DNA from 3 places in the Rhizobium sp. TBD182 genome. Region 2 is predicted to be linked to each of the others. Evidence: predicted binding sites of a transcription regulator. Region 2 holds the regulator's gene; each other region holds the start of a gene.
What was found. The regulator PhoB, encoded in region 2, activates phosphate uptake and scavenging genes when phosphate is short. The targets are predictions, from matches to a motif close to TGTCATNNANCTGTCAT.

Region 1 (2,201 bases), 730 kb from region 2:
GACCGCCAGACTTGAATGGCGCTGCTGCCGAAAGCACGGGCAGATCCTTATATTGCCCTTCCTTCAGCATGTCCTTGATGTACCACGTCTGGGCATTGGAGACGATCTGCACGGACGGGTCGTCGGCCACCAGCGCGAAGTAGGAATAGAGTGGCGCCGACGTCTTGCCGACCGGGCGACGCACATAGGCGAGCGCCGCTTCGTGATCTGCCTTGGCGGCGGCTATGACCTCCGGTTTGTCCGTGACATCTGCAACGACCTTGCGATTGTCGTCGCGGTGGTAGATCGGCCGGGCCTCGGAGGTGAAATCGACGATCTTCCAGCTTTTGCCGTCCTTTTCGAGCAGAAGGTCAATGAGGCCCATATGCGAGCCCCAGAAACCGGCCATCACGGCCGGCTTGCCCATCAGCGTACCCTTGACCGCATCCGCACCCTCGATGCCGTCCCATGTCTTCGGACCGGGGAAGACCAGATGCTGGTGACCAGTGAAGATGGCGTCAATACCTTCCACGCCCGCCAGATAAAGCGAGGCGTTTTCCATGCGATCGGTCTGGCCCTTGCCATCGATGCCGGAATGGGAAAGCGCGATGACGATATCGGCACCTTCTTCCTTCATGACCGGAACCCAGGCTTTAGCCGCCTCGACGATATCGCGCGTCTGGGCCTTGCCCTCCAGATTCTTGGAATCCCACATCATGATCTGCGGCGGCACGAAACCGATGATACCGACCTTGACCGGGCTGGTTACGCCTGCACCATCGCGGATCTGTTTCTCGAGGATGACGTAAGGCTTGAAGAACAGCTCATCCTGCTTGGGATCGGAAGCCAACTGACCCTTGGTGAGGTTGGCGCATACATAAGGGAAACCGGCGCCCGCCAGTGTATTGGACATATAGTCGAGGCCGTAATTGAATTCGTGGTTGCCAAGCGTGCCACAATCATAGCCAAGGACATTCATGGCGTTGATGACGGGATGCTTGTCGCCGGCCTTCATGCCGCGCTCATAGGCGATGTAATCGCCGAGCGGATTGCCCTGCAGGAAGTCGCCATTATCCACCAGCATCGAGTTTCCGGCCTCGGCACGGATGGCGCCGATGATCGAAGCGGTGCGCGCCAGACCCATCGTGTCGTTCGGTTTGTCGGCGTAATAATCATAGGGAAAGACGTGAACGTGGATGTCAGTCGTTTCCATGATGCGCAGATGCGCCTGGTTGGCTGCGGCGCGCGCGGCGAAGGGATGCAACAGCACCAGAGCCGAAGAGGCGGCGATGCCACCCAGAAGCGAACGGCGAGTGATGGGGTGGAGAGCGAGAAGCGACGACATGGGAACTCCTTCGTATGAAGCTTGCTCTGTCAGGAAAACGACAAGGTAGAAGCAATCCCCGAGGAGTCCATCATCAAAATGACAAGCCCGTGACGGACGGGCCAGTTTTCAACCGTTTGATAAATTTTTTGCCGCGCATGGCCCGCTTCGGGAATGCGCTATGTCCGATCTGCGCATTCCCCTTGTCGGAAACGTCTGCTTAGCGGGCGAGAGTCGGTTTTACTTCTTCGTGGAAGAAGCGGAAATAAGACGATAGTTGTGCCAGCGTGTTGGTGGAAAGTTTGAGTTGCAGGCCGAGCCGGTTCATGTGCTGCCATTGCACGACACCCTCGATGAAACCCAGATCTTCACTCTGCACCTTCACCCGGCTTCCTTTGGCGGCAGCGAAAGGTCCGTCCAGTTCGAGCGCCATGCCGGTGGCGGACAGGTCCACCACGCGGCCTCGGGTCGACTGGCTGAAATAGTGCACGGTCGCGTAGATCCGGGTCTTGCTACGGGTCGCAGTGCGGGTCGCCATATTGAGGTTGTTTGTCATTTCGCTACTCAAATCAATTGTTTCCGATGCTTGCATCATGACGTAGAAAGTTTGAGAGCCGTTTAGCCGTTTGCTTAAAATTGCAAGTAATCGCGCGATTATGCTGTGTCGATACGGCACTGATAGCAATTGTTGCGGGCGGAGCGCACATGCACATAAGCGACGTCTGCCCGCTCCAGAAGATGCGCTGCGCGTGAAAGGATTTCGTCCGTCGCCGTCACCGCGCCGGTGCCGTAGACGATGCGGTCGTCAGTGCCATAGCCGCGAACGATATAATCGGGGCTGTTAAGCATCGGGGGAAGGGCATCCGTCTGCGGATAGTGCTCACAGGCCTCAGCGTGA
Region 2 (2,201 bases):
GAAGCGCACCGCTGCCCCTGCATCGCGTGCGACGACTTTCGCAGGTCGCGTCAACGCGGCACCGGCGCGCATCCTCACCCGTTCGAACGCGGCAACGGCGCTGCACGAGGAGATCGATATCGAGACCGCGCAGGTTCTCGATTACGTTCCTTCCAAGAACGTTGTCACGCCGATTTCCCGTCGCCTGACGCTGACGGAACTGACCGAGCGCACCTGCAAATGGCCGGTTGGCGATCCGCTGAAGGACGACTTCCATTTCTGCGGTTGTGAAGCGCTGGAATCTTCGCCCTATTGCAAGTTCCATGCGAAACTCGCCTACCAGCCGGTGAGCGAGCGCCGCAAGGCTTGAGTGTTGCGGCACGCATTCAGCACTCAAAAATTACGGGCCTTCGGGCCCGTTTTTTTATGACAAAAATAAAGCGGCTTTCTGGGCGGCTTGATGGCAGGCCGCACCCTTTCCCCTTACTATTGGGCGTGACCCCTCAATCCGGATTTCAACGCGCTGCCGATCTTCTCCGGTCAAAACGGACAATGGCATCGAGTTTGGCGGATACTCATATAGAAAAAGCCCGAAATCGTTTCAGATTTCGGGCTTCCTGATTTTTTGGTGCACTACTTCGCCAGCGAAACTATCTGGTTCCGCTTCGCTCAGGCTTCCATCGAATATCCCGCACCACGCACCGTGCGGATGACATCCTGCATGTGCGAGAAATTCAGGGCCTTGCGCAGACGTCCGACATGCACATCGACAGTGCGCTCGTCGACATAGATATCGTGACCCCAGACGCCATCCAGCAATTGCGAGCGGGAAAACACCCGACCCGGCGACGTCATCAGGAATTCCAGCAAGCGGAATTCCGTCGGGCCGAGGCGCACTTCGCGGCTTTTGCGGTGAACGCGATGGGTCTCGCGGTCCAGTTCGATATCGCCGCATTTGAGCACCGACGACAGAACCTCGGGACGGGCCCGACGCAACATGGCCTTGACCCGGGCCATGAGTTCCGGCGTCGAGAACGGCTTGACGACATAATCGTCAGCGCCCGTAGCGAGACCGCGAACCCGTTCGCTCTCTTCGCCACGCGCCGTCAGCATGATGATGGGCAGGCGTTCTGTTTCCGGCCGCATTCTCAAGCGCCGGCACAGTTCGATACCGGAGACACCGGGCAACATCCAGTCCAGGATGAGAAGATCCGGAATGCGCTCCTGCAGCCTGATTTCCGCCTCATCGCCACGGGGTATCGTGTCGACGTCGTATCCCTCAGCCTCGAGATTGTAACGAAGCAGGACGCTCAACGCTTCCTCGTCTTCCACAACTGCAATCTTGGGCACCATATGCTGAACTCCGCAAGCTTCTGCTTGTCTGTTACTCGGTCACCGAACCAAGCGTGTTGGAACTGTCGTCCTTCGGACGCTCGCCCTCCGGCTGGCTGCCGGTGGTCATGTAATAGATCGTCTCTGCGATATTCGTCGCATGATCGCCGATACGCTCGATGTTCTTGGCGCAGAACAGAAGATGCGTGCAGGTGGTGATGTTGCGCGGGTCTTCCATCATGTAGGTCAGAAGCTCCCGGAAGAGCGACGTGTACATGGCATCGATTTCCTCGTCGCGTTCACGGATCGCATTGGCCTTTTCGGCGGAACGCGTGGAATAGACGTCGAGGACTTCCTTGAGCTGCACCAGCGCCAGGTCGGACAGATGCTCGATGCCGCGGGCGAGCTTGCGCGGAACGCCGGTGCCGGCGACAGCGATAACGCGCTTGGCCGTGTTCTTGCCAAGATCGCCGACGCGTTCGAGATCGGCTGCGATACGCAGGGTGCCGATGATCTCGCGAAGGTCTGCCGCCATCGGCTGACGCTTGGCGATGGTTACAATCGCCTTGTCGCCAATTTCGCGCTCAGCATGGTCGAGAATGGTATCGTCCGAAATGACTTTCTGCGCAAGCGCAGCATCGGAATTGACGAGTGCGCGCACGGCGTCACCGCACATCTGCTCGGCAAGACCGCCCATTTCGGCGATGCGGCGCGTCAGAAACTTCAGTTCGTCGTCATAGGCAGACAGGATATGCGAATGGGTCGTTGTCTGTGTCATGGTCTATTCCTCCGGCTTGGCCTGCATGCGCGTGCCCAACAGCGGGGCACGGCAGAGGCACCAGTCTTGTACGGTTACGATAAAGCACCGGCCGGGGATCAGCCGAAGCGGC
Region 3 (2,201 bases), 670 kb from region 2:
CATATCATCGTCGGCAACGACAACAACCTGCCCTTCTCGGCCGGCCGTGCGCTGGACAAGGCTGACGACAACGAGTTCGTCCTGCTGGAAGTCAAGGACCTTCTCGACGCGAAGTGAGGAAAGGAGTGCCGGAATTCGTTCCGGCACCGTCAGCGCATCGGCGCAAGCTCAACTGAACGGAGCGTTCCTGCGGCCTGAAAAAGGAAGCGAGGCGCTCCGTTACTGTACCGACCCAACCTGACCCGGAACCCGGTTCCGAAACAGGAAAGACCCGTCATGCAGGACAATGCCGAACGACTGTATTACGCCCTGAGGAAAAGCTGGTCACTCGAAACCAGCAGCCTGTGGTCGAGAGAAAACCCAGCCAGGGGACAAGGCGGCGTTACAGCTCTTGTGGTGCAGGATATTTTCGGTGGCGACCTCGCCAAAACCGTCGTTAGCGGCGCCGACCATTTCTACAATATCGTCAACGGCACCCGCTGGGATTTCACCTTCACCCAGTTCGATATTCCGGTCGGTTACGAGGACAGGCCCGCCACCCGCACGGAGGCGATGGCAAGGGCCACGCCCCTGCAATATGCCTATCTCAGCGCCTGTATCAGGAAGGCGCTGGGGCACTGCTGACCCGTTTGCCCATGCGCGCCAGTCGATTGTGGTTTTGCCCCACCGAATCCGGCATGGCGATCAGCTATTGAGTGTAGTTTCAACACTGCGATCTAGTCTTTCCCGCAAAGCCGACACAATCCATGCGATAGTATCGGTGAGCGAAATGGCGCACCGATAGGAGAGAGGTTCGATGAGTGAGAGTTGCCCGGTTCTGACACCGGCTGAGCAGCAAGTTCAGGATATATTGGAACGGACGGAAGCGGCGATGATGGCCACCATTCACGCAGCGCTTGAGCGCGCCAGCAAACAGGCCGCCGAGGAACTCCAGGCCGTTGGCTCGGAAATACAGCCCCCGCCACATGACTATTTCGCCGCCGTCGCTCACCAGCAGCTTTTCCTGCTGTTATGCGGGGCCGACCCGGACACATTCGAGGGCGGAGACCCCGAAATCGCAGGTCATATCATTCGGAACGCTCAAAACATATCCGACCACTACTGGCAGAAGAAAAATGCCGCAGCGGATGTTTCGGGCAACTGACAGACTCTGCGTGAAGGCAAGATTTCGCTCCACGCGATGCAACACGCACAATCTGCATTTTTAGAGGGAATGGCCGGCCCGACCGGCTCCCTCGGCCTTTCCCACGTCACATGTCCTTCATCATCCCCGGTTAAGCAGGCCAAAATCCGGAGACTGGAATGGACTCGACCGCACAACTCAATCGCCCCAAGCTCGCAGAGACCATTATCCATTCGACAGCAAGCATAAGAGATTCAAGCCTCGGCGAATGCTGCGAAATTCTGGCGGATACATCCCTGCACAATGTCGAACTCGGGAACTACTCCTATCTTGGACACCGCTGCATGGTCGGTGATGCGACAATCGGAAAGTTCTGCGCCATCGCCGCAGAGGTCAGGATAGGCGCACCGAACCATCCGATGGACCGACCGTCCATGCATCGTTTCAGCTATTGCCCGGAATATTACTCTGCGGATGCTGTGCGCGACGACGCCTTCTTCGATCAGCGCAAGGCGGAACGTGCCATCATCGGTCACGACGTCTGGATCGGCCACGGGGTCATTGTCTTGCCAGGTGTAAAGGTTGGAGACGGTGCAGTGCTCGCGGCCGGCGCGGTCGTCACCAAAGACGTGCCGCCCTATACAATCGTCGGAGGCGTCCCCGCGAAGATCATTCGCGAGCGATTTTCGCGAACCGTCGCGGAGAAGCTGGCCTCTATCGCCTGGTGGAACTGGCCATTCGAGACGATCATGGCACGGCTTGCCGACTTTCAGTCGAGCGATATCGAAGCCTTTTGCGAGCGTTGGTACTGACACAATTCGTGCCCCAACGGCGAAAACGTCTGTTTGTTATTCGAAGAAAAATGCCAGCCGGCCGTCAGCCTCGCCACGGTGAGACAGAGTTGCAAAATCATGCAACCGACTTTTTCATATCGATGAGGATTTCACCTTCTCTTGACGGATGCGGGCGACGCCCGCACTCCTCAAAGCCGCAATCGCTGTAAAGCGCTATGTTCCTCGTCATCCGCATATTCGTGTAAAGGCGCAATTCGCCAATCCCACATTCCAAAGCGTGTAGC

Region 1: a site for PhoB is predicted at 1,403-1,419, ahead of T18_RS03460 (bifunctional 2',3'-cyclic-nucleotide 2'-phosphodiesterase/3'-nucleotidase). Genes of this name have one in related genera too.
Region 3: a site for PhoB is predicted at 1,249-1,265, ahead of T18_RS03735 (DapH/DapD/GlmU-related protein). Genes of this name have one in related genera too.

What each region holds. Positions count from the first base shown of each region.
Region 1 covers NZ_BDLN01000001.1:679,617-681,817, reverse strand. The annotation lists gene T18_RS03460 (bifunctional 2',3'-cyclic-nucleotide 2'-phosphodiesterase/3'-nucleotidase) at 1-1,324, opposite strand, end outside; gene T18_RS03455 (PilZ domain-containing protein) at 1,524-1,859, opposite strand; gene T18_RS03450 (DUF1203 domain-containing protein) at 1,958-2,201, opposite strand, start outside.
Region 2 covers NZ_BDLN01000001.1:1,409,144-1,411,344, forward strand. The annotation lists gene T18_RS07070 (GcrA family cell cycle regulator) at 1-349, shown strand, start outside; gene phoB (phosphate regulon transcriptional regulator PhoB) at 649-1,332, opposite strand; gene phoU (phosphate signaling complex protein PhoU) at 1,364-2,089, opposite strand; gene pstB (phosphate ABC transporter ATP-binding protein PstB) at 2,188-2,201, opposite strand, start outside.
Region 3 covers NZ_BDLN01000001.1:737,690-739,890, forward strand. The annotation lists gene T18_RS03720 (esterase-like activity of phytase family protein) at 1-117, shown strand, start outside; gene T18_RS03725 (hypothetical protein) at 277-624, shown strand; gene T18_RS03730 (hypothetical protein) at 797-1,144, shown strand; gene T18_RS03735 (DapH/DapD/GlmU-related protein) at 1,303-1,935, shown strand; gene T18_RS03740 (GNAT family N-acetyltransferase) at 2,033-2,201, opposite strand, start outside.